Regions from separate parts of the Pseudomonas putida genome, predicted to be linked through region 1. Evidence: riboswitches for the same ligand, from Rfam matches in the RefSeq annotation. Region 1 holds a riboswitch; the other holds the start of a gene.

Region 1 (8,440 bases):
AGCGCGCCCAGGGCGAGCAGGGCAGGACGCGGCAGCCACACCAGCAGCGACAGGGCGATCATGCTCACGCCGATGGCCCAGATCACCTGCATGTAGACCACGCTCGGCGGCAGTTGGAAGGTCCAGGCGAAGTTGACCAGGGTGAACTCCAGCACCACCAGGAACAGCCCGCGCTTGAACAGGAACGCCGACACATCGCTGCGGCCCTGGTATTTCTCGCCATACAACCAGGCCGACAGGCCGGTGAGCAGGACGAACACCGGGGCGCACAGGTGGGCCAGGGTGCGGCTGGCGAACAGCGACGGGTCGGTGGCATCGATGGTCATCGGATCGCTGACCTGGCGGTGCAGGAAGAAGGTTTCACGCACGTGGTCGAGCAGCATGAACAGGATCACCAGGCCGCGCAGGGCATCGATGCTCTGCAGGCGCTGGGTGAGCTGGGTGGGGAGGGCTGAGGCACTGGTCATGGAAAGGAGTCGCAGGCAGGAATGAATGTCAAATGAAACGTTATCTTATAACTATTAATTGACTTCTGATAGTGGTTTTTGTGTTGGCTGTGCCGGCCTCTTCGCGGGACAAGCCCGCTCCTAAAGGGGGCGCGGAGGATTCAGGCTTGCGCATAACCTGTAGGAGCGGGCTTGTCCCGCGAAGAGGCCCTCAGGTCAGAAGGTGTAATCCACGGTAGCGAAATACGACCGCGGCGCGCCCATCACCCACTGCTCGCCACTGAACACCGACGCCACATACTCGCGGTCGAACAGGTTGTTCACCTGCAACCCCAGGCGCACATCCGGCAACACCTGCCAGCCAATGTTGGCATCGACCACGGTATACCCCGGCGCACTCTGGCTATTGGCCGTGTCGGCATAACGCTCATCCACATACCGTGCGCCAATCCCGGCCTCGACCTGCTGGCCGAAGCCCTTGCTCAGCCACAGGTTGGCCGTGCGCCGTGGCACATTGGCCGGGCGGTTGCCGGCACGGTCCTGGGCCACGCCATCGACCACCTCGTCGAAATCATCGTAGTTCGCCCGCACCAGCGCGGCATTGGCCGACACCTGCCATTGCTGCCCAAGGGCCAGTTCCAGCGACGCCTCCAGGCCATCGGAGGTCTGCTGCCCGGCCTGTTGCGCCTCGTGGGTGATCGGGTCATCCACCAGCAGCTTCTTCTTGACGATATGGAACGCCGCCAGCGTCCACTCGCCACGGCCCTCCCAGAAGCGCTGCTTGAGGCCCAGTTCGGTCTGCTTCGCTTCGGTCAGGTCGTAGTGCATCTGCGACGGGCTCAGGCTGACCAGGTTGTCCACGCCGTCCTCGCTGGTGGAGTACTGGCCGTACAGCGACAGATTGTCGTTGACGGCGAACACCAGCCCGGCGCGCCAGTTGCCGCCCTGCAGGCTGCGGTCGCTGCGGCTGCCGTCGACCAGGTTGTCGCGGTCGATGTGGTTCTGATCGCGGCGCACACCGGTCACCAGCGACAGGCGCTCGGTGAGCTGCAGGCGGTTCTCGGCGAACAGGGCGAAGGTGTGGGTGGTGGACAGCGTCTGTGGGCGGGTTGGCGAGTCGCTGTGGAACCAACCCGGGGTCGGCTGCCATGGGTCGATGTAGTCGCCGCCCACGTCGTTGTACGGCCGGTTGCTGTCGACGTTGAAACGTACCTTGTTGTATTCGACACCGACCAGCGTCTTGCTGGCCAGGCCGAACAGGCTGTGGTCGAAGGTGAAGGTCTGGCGGTCGCCGAGCTGCTCCTGGTTGTGCTTGATCTCCAGGTAGCTCTGGCGCTCCAGCAGCGCGCGATCGGCGTCCCAGCTGTAGTTCTCGGCATTGCGCCAGTGGCGGCGGCTCTTGATGTAGTAGAGCTGGTTGCTGGCGCTGAGGTGGTCGTTGATCGTCCAGTCGGTGGTGAAGCGGGTCCACTCGTCGTGGTAGCGCTGCTCGTCGTTCTGGATGTTGTAGTTCTTCTTGCGCAGGCTGCTGCGGTAATGGCCGTCGATCAGCGGCGTGCCGTAGTAGTTGGCGGGCTGGGCGTCGCCGCGCTCGTGGGCGAGGGTGAAGCTCAGGTCGTCGCTGGCATCGAAGCGCAGCGCGGCGCTGAGCGCCAGGCTGCGCGAGTCGGTGCGGTCGACCCAACCGTTACCGGCCTGCTGGTTCAGGGTCAGGCGATAGCTCAGGCGTTCGCTGAGGCTACCGCCGCTGTCCAGGCCCAGTTGTTGGCGGTCCCAGGAACCGTAGCCCAGGCGCAGGCGGTTGTGGATGTCGCCAGCGAACGGCTTTTTCGGGATCACGTTGATCACCGCGCCGGTCGCGCCTTCGCCATACAGCACCGAAGCCGGGCCGCGGATGACGTCGATCTGCTCGACCATCCACGGGTCGACCGGGAAGGTCTGGGTGCCGGCCCCGGTGTACAGGCGTGCGCCGTCGAACAGGGTCATCACCGAGCCATGGCCGGTGAAGCCGCGCGCCGACAGGCCGGTGCCGCCATCGCCCGGGTTGCCGATGAAGGTGATCCCGGGCGAGCGGGTCACGGCGTCCTGCACGGTGAGGTTGTTGCGCTGCTCGATCTGTTCGGCAGTGATGCTGCTGGTGCTGGCCGGGGTTTCCAGGGCAGTGAGGTTCAGCCGAGAACCGGCCTCGGTCGGCGTGGCCAGATCTACGTGTTGTTGGTCACGGCTATCGGTGATGGCCGTGGAGGGGAGGTTCAGCACGGGTTCGTCGGCCAGGGCTGGCAGCGTGACGGCCAGGCAGGCCGCCAGGGGGTGAAGCTTGATGAATCGGGACATGTCGTTCCACTACTGCAGGAATGAATGGATCCCGGTGGAAAACACGCAAAGGCACACCACGCATGCAGGGGCGCACGCGGAGACCGGCCTGCGCCCGCCCACCGCGGGTTGCCAAGTAGGGCTTCAGGCCGGTCTCCGGGCTTGCGAGGGGCGTGAGGCCTTCACCTTCCCATGCTGGCGCACAGTGGTGTGTCGAAGGCATCGCTCGCTTACCGTTGCGGGGGCAGCGCCGGACTTGTCGTGAACCACGACGCACCGGCTTCCCGTTTCACCCTGCGCACGGCGGCGCAGGACACCTGAAACTGGCGCGCATCTGACCATCGAATGGCCAGCACGTCAAATGCGCGTGTCAGCGCCCGCGGCGGCGCGACACCCGTGCTTCGATGTTCTTGCGCCCGATCAGCAGGGGAGGCTTTTCCACCACCGGCTCATCGGCCAGCCACTTGTACATCACCAGGCAGTCGACCAACCCCAGGCGGGCATGGCGATAGGCTTTGGGCAGGCGGCCAACGGTCTCGAAGCCGAGCTTGGTCCACAGCGCCACCGCCACTTCGTTGCTCGCCACCACCGAATTGAACTGCAACGCCAAAAAGCCTTCCTGGCGCGCCAGCTTCTGCGAGTGCTCGCACATCAGCCGGGCCACGCCACGGCCACGGGCGGCGTCGCAGACCATGTAGCCGCAGTTGCCGACATGGGCGCCAGGGCCGGCGGCGTTGGCCTTGAGGTAGTAGGAGCCGAGCAGCTCGCCATCGGCTTCGGCCACCAGGGTGTGCAGTGGCAGTTGCAGCCACAGCTGGCGTGCCTGCTCGACGTCCAGTTCGGGGTCGAAGGCGTAGGTTTCGCGGGCCTGGACGATGGCCTGGAAGGTCGGCCAGAAACGCTCGAAGTCCTCGGGCGTCATGGGGCGGATGTGGATCATGGCGGTTCCTGCAATGGCTAGGCCGCCAAGTCTGGGTGGCGCGGCGCCGTCGCGCAAGGGCGGCGACGCCGTCGGGCTTCAGCCGTTGGCCTTGCCCACTGCATCCATGGCGCGGGCCGAGTAGACCAGCGCGGCCCCGGCATTCATCGCCACGGCCACACCCAGCGCCTCGGCGATCTCTTCACGGGTGGCGCCGTGCTTGACGGCTTGCTGTGAGTGCACGGCGATGCAGCCGTCGCAGCGGGTGGTGACGGCCACGGCCAGGGAGATCAGTTCGCGGGTCTTGGCGTCCAGGTGGTTGGTCTTGGCACCCGCGCCGCTGGCGGTCATGTAGCCGGCCACGGTGTCAGGGGACAGTTGCTTGAGATCGCCGATGCCGGCCATCAACTGCTTACGGTAGGCGTCCCAGTCCATCATGCTCATCGTCTTCACCTTGGGGAGGTTGCGGGAGGAGCTTTCAGGCTAGTCGAATTTGCGCCTATCGCCGGTTGCCGGCGATAGGCTGCAGGCAGGGTGTCAGATGTAGACGAATACCAGTACCAGGGCCGCGACCACCAGCCACTTCTCCAGGTAGTAGCGCATGCGGTTGCGCTTCTTCAGCGCCTTGCCACGCTCGCGGATCTTGTAGATGCGGGTGAACAGGCGGTTGATGCCGCCGGTCTTGTCGCCGGCGTCGTTCGGCGCTGCGGCGGCGGCCATGACGTTGCGGCTGAACCAGCGATTGAACGCGGTGGCCCAGCGGTACTTCAGCGGGCGCTCGATGTCGCAGAACAGGATGATGCGATTGTGCTCGGTGGTGTTGGCGGCATAGTGGATGTAGGTCTCGTCGAAGACCACGCCCTCGCCATCGCGCCAGGAGTACTTCTCGCCGTCCACGTCGATGTAGCAACCGTCATCGTTCGGCGTGTCCAGGCCGAGGTGGAAGCGGTACGAACCGGCATACGGGTCACGGTGGCGGACCAGCTTGGCACCCGGTGGCAGGGTGGCGAACATCGCCGCCTTGACCGTGCCGATGCCTTGCAGCAGCTCGGTGGTGCGTGGGCACAGGGTCATGGCCGACGGGTGGCTTTCGCCGTACCACTTCAGGTAGAAGCGCTTCCAGCCGGTCTTGAAGAACGAATTGAAACCGACGTCGTCATAATTGTCGGACTTCTTGATCTCGCCCACGTGCAGCAGCTGCTGGCCTTCGGCACGAATCTCCTGCCAATGCTCCATGAGCGGCTGTAGCTCCGGGAACGCCTCGACCGGCAGGTAAGGCTTGGCCGGGTGCTTGGAGAACAGGTACAGGAAGCTGTTGACCGGGGCCAGGAAGCTGGAGTGGTCGCCCAGCTGACGGGTCAGCTTGTGGCGCACCCGACCGCGCAGGTGAACATAGGCGATCGAGAGGACGAAGATCAGTACGAGTGCAATTTTCATGGGCAGACACGTTTCAAAAATGGCCATTTGCAATGGCTAAGCCCGCCAGCATAAACAATCGAAGGGATGGTTTGTAGGAAATGTTGCACGGTGATGGCAGACCTTGGTGCAAGTCGAGCGTGTACCTGGCCCGCCAGCAACCTTGCGGTGACGCTACTTACCGAGGGTCACGCTGATATGGGCATTATCTACCGTGTATTCTCGGCCCAAGTGTGAAAACTTCCTTCCCGAAAGCCTGCCCTTGAGCCTGCTCGCCTGCTCATCCCATTCGAAATGACTTGAACCTCCGAGGAAATTCACAAGGCCGTTATCAATGACGAAAAACGCCCTTATGGAGTTTGTGGCCGGGTTGATGGTCATTCGCATACCCTGCAACTGGGGAGCTTTGCCTTGTCGAGCGATCAGCAGGAAACTTGAATCCCCACTGCGTTCGAGGCTGATGTCATCCGCGACCAGATCGCCGAGGCTGGAGAACAGGTCGGGGGTAATGCTAGCCCTGACGGAGTTGGTGGCCGTCTCGTTCTTGCTCAAACTCAGGAGTGTGCAGTCGAGACTGCCTTCGGCTTCCAGGCCCTCGGCCGTGAGGAAAGTGAAGTAAATTTTCAGGAGTCCGCTGGTCGCGTCCCACTGGACGATTTCCATCTGCCCGCTCTCCGCCCAGCCAGAGTAAGGGAACACGCTCGATCCAAAATAAGCACTGACCGAGGCCTTTTCACCGTCGCCGATCGCAAACTTTGCACCTTGCCTGATTTTGGACTCGGGAAGCTTCAGCACAATGTGGCTGAAGCTTGCATCGGGATCGCCTTGAATACCGTTGAACCATCGATTACCAAAGGCGGTACCCGTTTCGAATTCTGTTGCTGTGAATGTTTGTTTATTGCCGCCTTTGCGGAGCTTGGCATTCATGGTGTCTGCTTTGTCTTTCGCGTTGCTGCTTTGCATGGCTGCCTCCTGCATGTGTTGAAAACAAGCTTCAATTTATGCGCGACCGCTGTGAGGCACTACTGGCAGATTTAACAGGTGCAAGCAGTGTTGCCATATGCTTGGCGAATTGAGTCCAGGTCCAGGGAGTACGCTCGTGGCACATGAGCCGAGTCGCAATGATCAACCCTTCAAGCGGCTATTTTTCGCGCTTTCTGTAGACGAAGCCCCGCGTCGCGCCATCGCCCAATGGCGCCAGGACCTTTGCCTGCGGGTGGGTAAACCCGTGGCTGCCGACAACTTCCACGTAACCCTGCTGTTTGTGGGTGACGTGAGTGCCGATCAGATGCCGTCATTGATCGCTTCTGTGGGCGCGCTCAAGCATCCACGAGCGCTTCGCCTTCAGCTTGATCGGCTGAATGTCTGGCTGCGCCCGCAGATCCTGGTACTTGAACCCATACAAGCGCCCCCAGCGTTGCTGCGACTGGCGTATGACCTGGCGCAGACACTGCGCCCTCTCGGAATAGTTGAGCAGCCCCACGACTATCGTCCCCACCTCACGCTCTCACGCGATTTCCACCAGGAAGTGCCCGAAACGCCGCTCGCGCCGGATTTCATGCTTGTCGCCCGCCACTTCACCTTGTTCGAGTCGCGCAAGGGCCAGTATTGGCCGGTGGCTGAATGGCCGCTGGAGGACTGAGTGGAGTTGACGCAAAAGCAGTTGACGGTTATACCGGCAGGCTCTGGTAGGGCAGTTCATCCCCGGGGCTGCGGGCAAACTGGCGCTTGTACTCGCGGCTGAACTGCGAGGTACTCTGGTAGCCCACCCGATGCGCCGCCTGCGCCACCCCCAGCCCTTCACCAATCAGCATCTGCTGCGCCTTGAGCAGGCGCAGGCGCTTGAGGTACTGCATCGGTGCCATGTCGGTGCAGCGCTTGAAGTGCTCATGGAAGGTCGACACGCTCATGTTGGCGCAGGCCGCCAGCGCCTCGACACTCAGCGGCTCGGTGTAGTGCTCGCGCAAGTGCATGAGCGCCGCGCCAATGCGGGCGAAGTGCCCCTGTTGCTCCACCAACGCCCGCAGCACCCCGGCCTGGGGGCCGCGCAGGGCGGTGTAGAGCACCTCGCGAATGCGCGCCGGGCCCAGCACCTTGGCGTCGACAGGGTCCTGCAGGCAGCGCAGCAGGCGTTCCACGGACTCACGCATCGGTGCATCGAGCGCCGCCGAGGTCATCGACTGTGGCGTTTGCGCCTGTACCGCCGGGTCGGGTGCCAGGTCCATGCTTTGCACGAGTTCGCCCAGCACACCGCGGTCGATGTCCACCGCCACGCCCAGGAGTGGCTCCTCGGCGGTGGCAAAGGTCTCGCACATGAACGGCACCGACAGCGCCTGCACCAGGTAATGGCCGGCACCGTACTCCAGGGTGCGCGGGCCGAGGCGCGCCAGTTTGCTGCCCTGGGCCAGGATCATCAGGCTCGGCTCGTAGATCTGCGGGCTGCTGGCCACGTAGTGGTCCCAGCTCAGTACTTGCACCTGGGGCAGGTGCGTGGGCACGAAACCCGGGCGGGTGGCCAGGCTGCGGATCAGCGAACACAGCGGGGCGTTGGCGTCGACGTGGCGGGTCAGTTGCATGATGAACCAGGGCAGAGAATCAGACAGTTTCATGATCGCAGATTGGCTGGCCAGCGCCAGATGGCCACTGGCAGGTTCGGAGAATCAGGCATGGATGCCGGAGAATCAGCCGTGGGCCGGGAGGACGATGGCGAGCAGAATGCGCGCCCTGAATCGTTTCACTACCCCGTGAGGTCCCGCATGTACACCGCCATCGGTTACGCCGCCCAAACCCCGACCAGCCCTTTGGCCCCCATGACCTTCGAGCGCCGCGCGCCGCGCCCGGACGATGTCGCCATCGAGATCCTCTACTGTGGCGTGTGCCACTCCGACATCCACCAGGCGCGCAACGAGTGGGGCATCGCCGTCTACCCGCTGATGCCTGGCCACGAGATCATCGGCCGGGTCACCGCCGTGGGTGACCAGGTCAGCTCGCACAAGGTCGGCGACCTGGTCGGCGTCGGTTGCATGGTCGACTCCTGCCGCCACTGCGAGGCCTGCGCCAAGGACCTGGAACAGTACTGCCTGGAAGGCCCGACCATGACCTACGCCACCCCGGACCGGGTCGATGGCAGCAACACCATGGGTGGTTACTCCAGCAGCATCGTGGTCAGCGAGCACTTCGTGGTGCGCATCCCGGCCGGCATGGACCTGCCCAGCGCGGCGCCGATCCTCTGCGCGGGCATCACCACCTACTCGCCGCTCAAGCACCATGGCGTCGGCCCCGGTCACAAGATCGGCATCCTCGGCATGGGCGGGCTGGGCCACATGGGCATCAAGCTGGCCAAGGC
Region 2 (8,440 bases), 680 kb from region 1:
GCTCACCAACCTCGGCTTCCTCGTAGCGCAGTACTTCGGGGCCACCGGTCTGATGGAAACGTACGACTTTGGACATGCTTGTCTCTCCAATCATCGATCTGGACGCAGGGCGTCAGTTCTGGGTAATTGGAATGTAAGCGCTCGGGGTGCGGGGTGCTTCGCATCGGGCGACAGCGGGTTTTCATTTGATGACAGGTCGCCGGGCCTGGGGCTGCAATCTTTTCTTCATGAGCCAGAATACTCAGGGGTCTGCCTGGGGAGCCACGAAAATGGCAAAGGAAGCCCGGAAGGCAGCTACCCTTCCTGCCACCCGGCAATCAGGCGCTGGGCATTTTCGTCGCAATCCATGCCCTGTGGTTTGCTCTGCATGCCGGCGATCACCGCCAGCAATTGCGCGCGGTTCTGCGCCAGGCGCAGTTGCATGGCTTCGATTTCGGTCACCTTGCGCTTGAGGCTAGCCAGCAGCAGATCATGCCGTGCTGCGCCGTCACCCGATGCGCTGGTCAGTTTGCGCATTTCCTCCAGGCTGAACCCCGCCTGCTGCCCGCAAGTGATGATCTCCAGTGACCTCACCACCTGCTCCGGGTAATCCCGATAACCGTTACCCAAGCGCCGGGCCTCGATCAGCCCGCTGGCTTCATAGAAACGGATGCGCGATGCGCTGAGGCCCGTGCGTCGGGCCAGTTCGCCAATTTTCATGCTGGGTGAAATTCTCTGTTGACCTTAAGGTTTACTTTAACCTTAGCCTTCCCCAAAACCCAACCCGCCCGACGCCCGGCGCTACCTTGGAGAACACCGCATGACCCCGTTCCAGCCCCTGCGCCTGCCCAATGGCAGTGTCATCCCCAATCGCATTGCCAAGGCGGCCATGGAAGAAAACCTCGCCAACCAGGACCAGACCCCTTCCGATCAGTTGCTGCGCCTGTATCAGGCTTGGGCCGAAGGTGGCGCCGGCTTGCTGCTGACCGGCAACGTCATGATCGACCCCAGCGCCATGACCGGCCCAGGGGGCGTGATGCTCGATGACAGCCAGCAGCTGCAACGTTTTCGCCAATGGGCCGAAGCCGGCCGCGCCCAGGGCGCGCAGGTCTGGATGCAGATCAACCACCCCGGGCGGCAGATGCAGGCCAACCTTGGCCAGCCAACCGTGGCACCCTCGGCGGTGGCACTGGACATGGGCGGTTTGTCGAAACTGTTCCCGCAACCCAAGGCCTTGGACGAAAGCGAGATTGCAGCGTTGATCCAGCGCTTCGCCCGCACTGCGGCACAGGCCGAACAAGCCGGCTTCAGCGGCGTGCAGATCCACGCCGCGCACGGCTACCTGCTCAGCCAGTTCCTCTCGCCGCTGACCAACCGGCGCCAGGACCGCTGGGGTGGCAGCCTGGAAAACCGTGCGCGGCTGTTGCTGGAAGTGGTCAAAGCGGTGCGCGAGGTGGTGGCTCCCGGCTTCAGCGTGGCGGTCAAGCTGAACTCGGCCGACTTCCAGCGCGGCGGCTTCGAACCGGCAGATGCACGCCAGGTCGTGCTGTGGCTGAACGAACTACCGGTGGACCTGGTGGAACTGTCCGGCGGCAGCTACGAAGCACCGGCCATGCAAGGCGATGCCCGGGATGGCCGTACCTTGGCGCGGGAGGCCTACTTCCTCGAGTTCGCCCGCGACATTGCCGCGATTGCCCGTATGCCCGTGATGGTCACCGGTGGCATCCGTCGCCTGGCAGTGGTCGAGCAGGTGCTCGCCAGCGGCGTGGCCATGGCTGGCATCGCCACTGCATTGGCGGTCGACCCGAACCTGCCCCGGCGCTGGCAAGCCGGCGAGACCAAGGCTTTGGCCGAACTGCCGCCGGTCCGTTGGAAGCGCAAGGCATTCGCCGCCCTGGCCTACATGGCGCTGGTGAAGTTGCAGATGCGCCGGCTCGCTGCCGGCAGCAAACCCCAGGCCAAGGCTTCGCCCCTGCGCGCCCTGCTGTTGGAACAGTGGTGCACGCTGCGTCGGGTGAAGCAATACAAGCGTATGATGAATAGCCGACTGGATTGATGCTGTTCCGTAACGGCGTTCTCTGACGGGAGCACTGCCATGAACCAATCAACTTGTGCGCTGTTGCTGGTATTGGCAGCGTTCGCGGGCTGTTCAAGTAACTCATCCACTTACCATGACCAGCCGTTGGTAGCCAAGGTCGATAACGGCATGAGCAAAGAGCAAGTACTGCAAATAGGCGGCGCGCCGGGCGCCCAGTCCGACCGCACGGTAGTGCCTGGAACGTGCTTCGACTACATGCTGAGCAAACCGGGGCAGAAACAACAGCCTTACATGGTCAGCTTCGATCAGGCCGGGAAAGTCGACAAGACCCGCTTCATGACCTGCGCCGAATGGAGCAATGCCCAGCATGGGCGGCATGGGAGGGTCAGGCTACTGATGCAACCGGCTGCCGGTCACTCAAGGCACTCTCTGGCGGCCATGCGCAACTTGTCACTCGACAGGAAGCTGCCTTTGTAGAAAGTTGCCCGGCTGCCATCGCGATACTCGACCACTTCCAGCACCTCGTCCGACGTCACGGCGCTGGGTGCGGTCAGCCGATAACCATGGTTGATGGACTTTTGCGTGGTCTGCGGCGACAACGCCTGCCACTTTGGCAATACGCAGGCGGCGTAGTTCTCCGGGGATTTCGAGGTCAGCTTACTGGCGGTAGGCTTGCCTGGGTTTGCGCAAGCGGCAAGGCTTGCTGCGAGCGCGGCACAGAACAGGATGCGAAAGGTTGGCATTTGCAATTAACCAGACGGGAACGTGCGCCATTCTAGCTGGGTTCGCGTCGGAGGAGTAATCCACCAAGGTCGTGAACCGGCTTGATTGCCATGGCGCAAGACTTCCGTCGAATGGGCAAGACGGCTCCATTCCCTAGAATGCACCTCGCTGATGGATCAGCACCCATCGCAAAAAGCCCGCTCTCATGTGCGCGGGCTTTTTGCTCTTGCAGAGCAATGCTTCAGGCTTTTTTACACATCAAGGCAGCATCGAGCAGCCTGCCATGGTCGTACCAGGCGTCGCGCTGGTAAGCCGTGAACTGACGCTCGGTTCCCGTGCCGTGCAGTTCTACCAAACCAGCGGCCTGGGTGAGGTCGGTACTTTCGACGTACAGTTTCACCGAGTTGTCGCCATCGACCTCATAGGTTTTCACGTTACCTTGAAGTTCGCCTTTGACACACCCCAGATAAGCGGTCGTGCTTCTATCGGTAGTACCGGACGTATAATCATGGCCATCGCGCACATCCCGATTCTGTGCACACCCGGCCATCAACAGCGTGGCAAAAGTGGTTAACAGTATTGCGCCTGCGACCGATCTTGAACTCTTCACGCGACACGCTCCTGCTGCCCCATCGATAACTGACGAAAGAGTGGCCAAGCCGAACGCCCTTTTTAGTTCTCGTGTGCCCATGGTACTGCGCAAAGTGCACAGCACAATAGGCTTGTTTGCTATATGGGCAATGGTCCATGACTGGCAACTTTCCGGCTTTCGCATTATTTCTTTAGCCGAGCGGAACGATTTCAATCAGCCATGATTCTCATGCGTATCGACCACGCGCAACGTTCAGGAGAGTCCCATGGTGTGGTGGCTGGAAATACTCGCCCAGTTCGTGATCTCCACAGGACTTGCCGTGTTCAGCATCTTTGTGTTCTGGGCCTATACGCTGGCGTTCGGCAAGACCTACAGCAAGCTGCTGTCAGCCGCGCTGGCGCTCGCCCTGCTGGGCATCGCCGCCTTCCCCCATGGCACGAGCGTGGCCATCGGCCAGCAGGCGCTGCTGGGGGCTGGCAGCGAATTCCTGTTGCTGGTCGCGGACGCCTTGGGTGTGATCAGCGCCGTGATGATTGCATCATTCTTCTTCAACCCTGGGCGGTTGCTCGAAGATTCATGACGGTAGCCAGGCTATCCGCCCAGCCCTTGGCCGGTGAGCGAACAGCCGTCAGCTTCAGTACTGTCAGCGTGGGCCACCACCGTGCCCGCCGCCCATCATGCCTGGGCCGCCATGCCCCCCACCATGCCCACCACCGCCACCTGGCGGCATGAACATCCAGCAACCTGCCAGCGTGGATACCAATGCAGCCACCACGGCGGCACGCAATACATGCTTCAACTTCATTGCAACGCTCCAAAAGCAAAAACGGGTGCCCTGCCGGATGGAAGGCAGAACAGCGTTGCAAGTGTAATTTCCAGACCGGGCAGCCTGGCGAGCTTTTCCATTTCTTTACAGTTGCGTGGTACAGGCCTGGCCCCATGCACCTTTGCATTTGACGCCACCTTCGCCGCGTGCTCTCCTAACGCCTTGCGTCAGGTGCCCCATCGAGGGTGAAACGGGAAATCGGTGCGTCGCAGGCCCTTGTCAGGGCCGGGCAAATCCGGTGCTGCCCCCGCAACGGTAAGCGAGCGAAGCGTCCAGACCACTGTGCCACGCAGTCCGGCATGGGAAGGTGATGCTTTTCAAGGAGCCCAGCTCCTCCTCGCAAGCCCGGAGACCGGCCTGGCGTTCATGAACACCCCGCGGAGGGCGGGCGCTGTCGCATTCCCTCGGGCGCCCTCGTGCCCGGGGCTGCCGCGCTTGTCCCCATTGCCTTCTAAAAAGCAAAAGCAAAGCAGAGGATCGCGTCATGCCCATCACCAGCGCCAAACACAACATCACTACCCCCGTCACCCTCAGCCAGCGCGTGGTCATTGCCGTCGGTGCCAGCCTGCTCGGCCTGTGCCTGGTGTACTTTGCCGGGTTCTCGCACATCGAAGCCGTGCACAACGCCGCGCACGACACCCGCCACAGCGCCGCATTCCCTTGCCACTGAGGCTGCCATGATCAAGCGTATCGCCCGCACTGCCGGGTTCAGCGGCCTGCTCGCCGCTCTGTTGCTGACCCTGCTGCAAAGCTTTTGGGTCGCACCGCTGATCCTCGAGGCGGAAACCTATGAATCGGCCGCTCCGGCAGCCGAGCACCACAGCCACGGCGACGAAGCCAGCGCTGGCCACACCCACAGCGAGGAAGCTTGGTCGCCAGAAGATGGCTGGCAGCGCATCCTGTCGACCACCGGCGGCAATCTGGTGGTTGCCGTCGGCTTCGCCCTGATCCTCGCCGCCCTGTACAGCCTGCGTGAACCAGGCCGTACCAGCACGGGAGCGCTGTGGGGGTTGGCCGGTTTTGCCGTGTTCTGCCTGGCCCCTACCCTGGGCTTGCCGCCGGAACTGCCAGGCACTGCCGCAGCCGACCTCGGTCAGCGCCAGAGCTGGTGGATCGGCACCGCAGCCGCGACCGCAGTGGGCCTGGCCCTGCTGGTGTTCGCACGCCATGGCTTGCTCAAGGCACTGGGCGCCGTCTTGCTGGTGGTGCCGCACGTGATTGGCGCTCCGCAGCCGGAAGCCCATGAAAGCCTGGCCCCGCAAGCCCTTGAGGCTCAGTTCAAGATCGCTTCCTGGCTGACCAACGCGGTCTTCTGGGTAGCCCTGGGCCTGCTCAGCGCCTGGCTGTATCGCCGCTCCAGCCACGCCTGATGGCCATCGACCAGCCATTGCCGGCGCTGTACGCCGGCTTCGGCTGCCGTCGGGGTTGCCCGGTGGACGTCCTCGACGTGTTGCTGCATGAAGTGCTGCAGCGTCACGGCCTGACCGCCACAGCACTTCGCGGCTTTGCCAGCATCGCGGGCAAGGCCGACGAGCCAGGCCTGCAACAACTCGCCGCACGCTACGCCCTGCCGTTGGTAGTTTTCGCTACCGAGCAACTGCAGGCGTACGAACCCCAGCTCAGCCACCGCTCCGCAGTCGCCTACGCCCACAGCGGCTGCTGGGGCGTTGCCGAGAGCACAGCACTGGCCCTGGCCAGCCTCAGTCACGCCGGCGCCACACTCAGGGTAACCCGTCAGGTGCGCGGCCCCGCTACCCTGGCACTGGCCTCTGCCGGATAATCGCTTCTTTCATCATTTCAAGGATCTGCCATGACGGTCTACTTCATCGGCGCCGGCCCCGGCGACCCGGAACTGATCACGGTCAAGGGCCAACGCCTGATCCGTCAGTGCCCGGTGATCATCTATGCCGGTTCGCTGGTACCTGCGGCGGTGCTCGAAGGGCATCAGGCCGAGACGGTCATCAACAGCGCCGAACTGCACCTCGAGCAAATCATCGACGCCATCCGCACCGCACACGCCAATGGCCAGGACGTGGCCCGGGTGCACAGTGGCGACCCCAGCCTGTATGGCGCCATCGGCGAGCAGATTCGCCACCTGCGCGAACTGGGCATCGATTACCAGATCATCCCTGGCGTCACTGCCACCGCCGCCAGCGCGGCATTGCTCGGCTGCGAACTGACCCTGCCACAAGTGGCGCAGACGGTCATCCTCACCCGCTACGGCGACAGCTCACCGATGCCAGCAGGCGAGCAGCTCGGCGACCTGGCCCGACACGGCAGTACCTTGGCCATTCACCTGGGGGTCAAGCACCTGCCACGTATCGTCGAAGAACTGCTGCCCCACTACGGCCCCGACTGCCCGGTCGCGGTGGTTCATCGTGCTACCTGGCCAGACCAGGACTGGGTGCGCGGCACGCTGGCCGATATCATCGAACAGGTTGCCTGCAAAGGGTTCCGGCGCACCGCCCTGATCCTCGTCGGCCATGTGCTCGGCGATGCGCCGTTCAGCGAGTCGGCGCTATACCGCGCCGGCCACGCCCACCTGTACCGCCCCGGCGACTAGCATTGCCAGGCTGACGAGGGGCGGAGCAGACTGCGCATTCCACCCGACCGGAGTGATACCCATGCTGGAGCTGCGCCCTAATTGTGAATGCTGCGATGCCGACCTGCCGGGCGATAGCCCAGACGCCCTGATCTGCTCGTTCGAATGCACCTTCTGCCGTAACTGTGCAGACCAACGCCTGCAAGGACGTTGCCCGAATTGCGGCGGCCAGTTGCTGGCCCGCCCGACGCGGGTGGGCCAGGCCTTGAGCAATAACCCCGCCTCGACCCAACGGGTCCTCAAGCCTCATCCGACCTGCGCCTGACCCTCCGCCAATACAGGCACCGCCACTTCTGACGGTGTCTGTAGCAGCTACCGTGTAGGAATTTTCCACAACACCGGCTCGCTTGTTCAACACATCTATACTCGCCATTACCATGGATCCGGAATCGTCGTATCGTGCCGCACAGCAGAAAAAGCTTGCAGACGTATTCCTGATTGCCTCAGGAAGCCGACCACATTCCGACAGGAGTTAGTGACATGACAACCGTGCTGATCGTTGATGATCATGCCATCGTCCGTTTTTCCTTACGCATATTGCTCGAGCGTGAGCGCTTTCGCATCGTCGGCGAAGTCGACAATGGCAGTGAAGTAGCACAGAAGGTGCGCGAATTGCGCCCGGATGTGGTGCTGCTGGACATAGGGCTCCCCGGCCTGGATGGCATGGAAGTCATCAAGCGCCTGCAACAACAGGAGCCTGCCCCCAAGATCATGGTGCTGACCGGGCAGGCCACCGACCTTTACGTGCGCCGCTGCCTGGATGCCGGGATTGGTGCATTCGTTACCAAAGGCGAAGACCTGGAGGCCGTGGTGTTCGCAATCAAGGCCCTGATCAAGGGCTACTCCACCTTCCCCCAGATGTCGGTGAACAGCAATACCCTGGAGAGCGAGCCAGAGCGCCTCGGCAGCCTGTCCAACCGCGAGATGGAAGTATTGCGGCGCCTGAGCCGTGGTGAAAACAACAAGAACATCGGCGCCTGCATGAACCTCAGTGCCAAGACCATCAGTACCTACCGTGGCCGTATCATGGAAAAACTCAAGACCGAGTCACTGGTGGAAATGGTGGACCTGGCCAAACGCAACGACGTCAGATGAGCGTGCGGGAAGCATGAAATCTGTCCTGGCCGGCCTGACCCTGCTCATCGCCCTGCTCTGCTACCCGTTCATGGCGCTTGCCGATGGTGAATCCAGGCATTTGCTGGCACGCGCCACCAGTGCTACGCAACCGCTGCAGCTGAATGACGACGACCGCCAGTGGCTGCAGCGGCGCGGCGTGTTGCTACTGGGGAGTTCACGGCCGGATTACCCACCCTTCGAGATCAACGTCAGCCTGGCTGATTACGAAGGCCTGAGCGCCGATTATGCCGGGCTGATCGCCGAGCAGCTGGGCGTACCGATCGAAGTCAGGCGGTTCGCCAGCCGTCATGAAGCGATCGCCGCGTTGCGTGCTGGCACCATCGACCTGCTGGGCAGCTCAAATGGCTTCGAAGCTGCCGATGCCCAGCTCAGCCTCAGCCTGCCCTATGCAGAAGACCTGCCGGTGATCGTGACGCGCGAGTCCTCCCCGCTACTACATGGCAAGGACCTGGCTGGCTTGCGCCTGGCGATGGTCGACCACTACTTGCCGGGCGAGACCGTCCGCTCCCTCTACCCCAATGCCCAACTGAGCCTCTATCGCTC

Evidence for each region. Region 1 has a riboswitch for cobalamin ahead of C2H86_RS22185 (TonB-dependent receptor). Riboswitches for the same ligand answer to the same signal wherever they lie in the genome.
Region 2: linked by a shared signal. The riboswitch ahead of C2H86_RS25140 (CbtB domain-containing protein) and the one ahead of C2H86_RS22185 (TonB-dependent receptor) in region 1 are both predicted to bind cobalamin.

Annotation. Positions count from the first base shown of each region.
Region 1 covers NZ_CP026115.2:4,845,506-4,853,945, forward strand. The annotation lists gene C2H86_RS22180 (DUF1624 domain-containing protein) at 1-467, opposite strand, end outside; gene C2H86_RS22185 (TonB-dependent receptor) at 663-2,780, opposite strand; cobalamin riboswitch at 2,890-3,095, opposite strand; gene C2H86_RS22190 (GNAT family N-acetyltransferase) at 3,130-3,699, opposite strand; gene C2H86_RS22195 (carboxymuconolactone decarboxylase family protein) at 3,778-4,122, opposite strand; gene lpxO (lipid A hydroxylase LpxO) at 4,216-5,115, opposite strand; gene C2H86_RS22205 (hypothetical protein) at 5,269-6,057, opposite strand; gene thpR (RNA 2',3'-cyclic phosphodiesterase) at 6,194-6,736, shown strand; gene C2H86_RS22215 (AraC family transcriptional regulator) at 6,765-7,670, opposite strand; gene calA (vanillin reductase) at 7,851-8,440, shown strand, end outside.
Region 2 covers NZ_CP026115.2:5,524,886-5,533,325, reverse strand. The annotation lists gene C2H86_RS25175 (quinone oxidoreductase family protein) at 1-76, opposite strand, end outside; gene C2H86_RS25170 (MerR family transcriptional regulator) at 295-699, opposite strand; gene C2H86_RS25165 (NADH:flavin oxidoreductase/NADH oxidase family protein) at 800-2,035, shown strand; gene osmE (osmotically-inducible lipoprotein OsmE) at 2,075-2,494, shown strand; gene C2H86_RS25155 (hypothetical protein) at 2,431-2,760, opposite strand; gene C2H86_RS25150 (hypothetical protein) at 2,982-3,350, opposite strand; gene C2H86_RS25145 (hypothetical protein) at 3,598-3,912, shown strand; gene C2H86_RS28250 (hypothetical protein) at 3,976-4,137, opposite strand; cobalamin riboswitch at 4,311-4,533, shown strand; gene C2H86_RS25140 (CbtB domain-containing protein) at 4,643-4,828, shown strand; gene C2H86_RS25135 (CbtA family protein) at 4,836-5,528, shown strand; gene C2H86_RS25130 (cobalamin biosynthesis protein) at 5,546-5,938, shown strand; gene cobM (precorrin-4 C(11)-methyltransferase) at 5,969-6,721, shown strand; gene C2H86_RS25120 (DUF1272 domain-containing protein) at 6,783-7,025, shown strand; gene C2H86_RS25115 (response regulator transcription factor) at 7,241-7,855, shown strand; gene C2H86_RS25110 (transporter substrate-binding domain-containing protein) at 7,869-8,440, shown strand, end outside.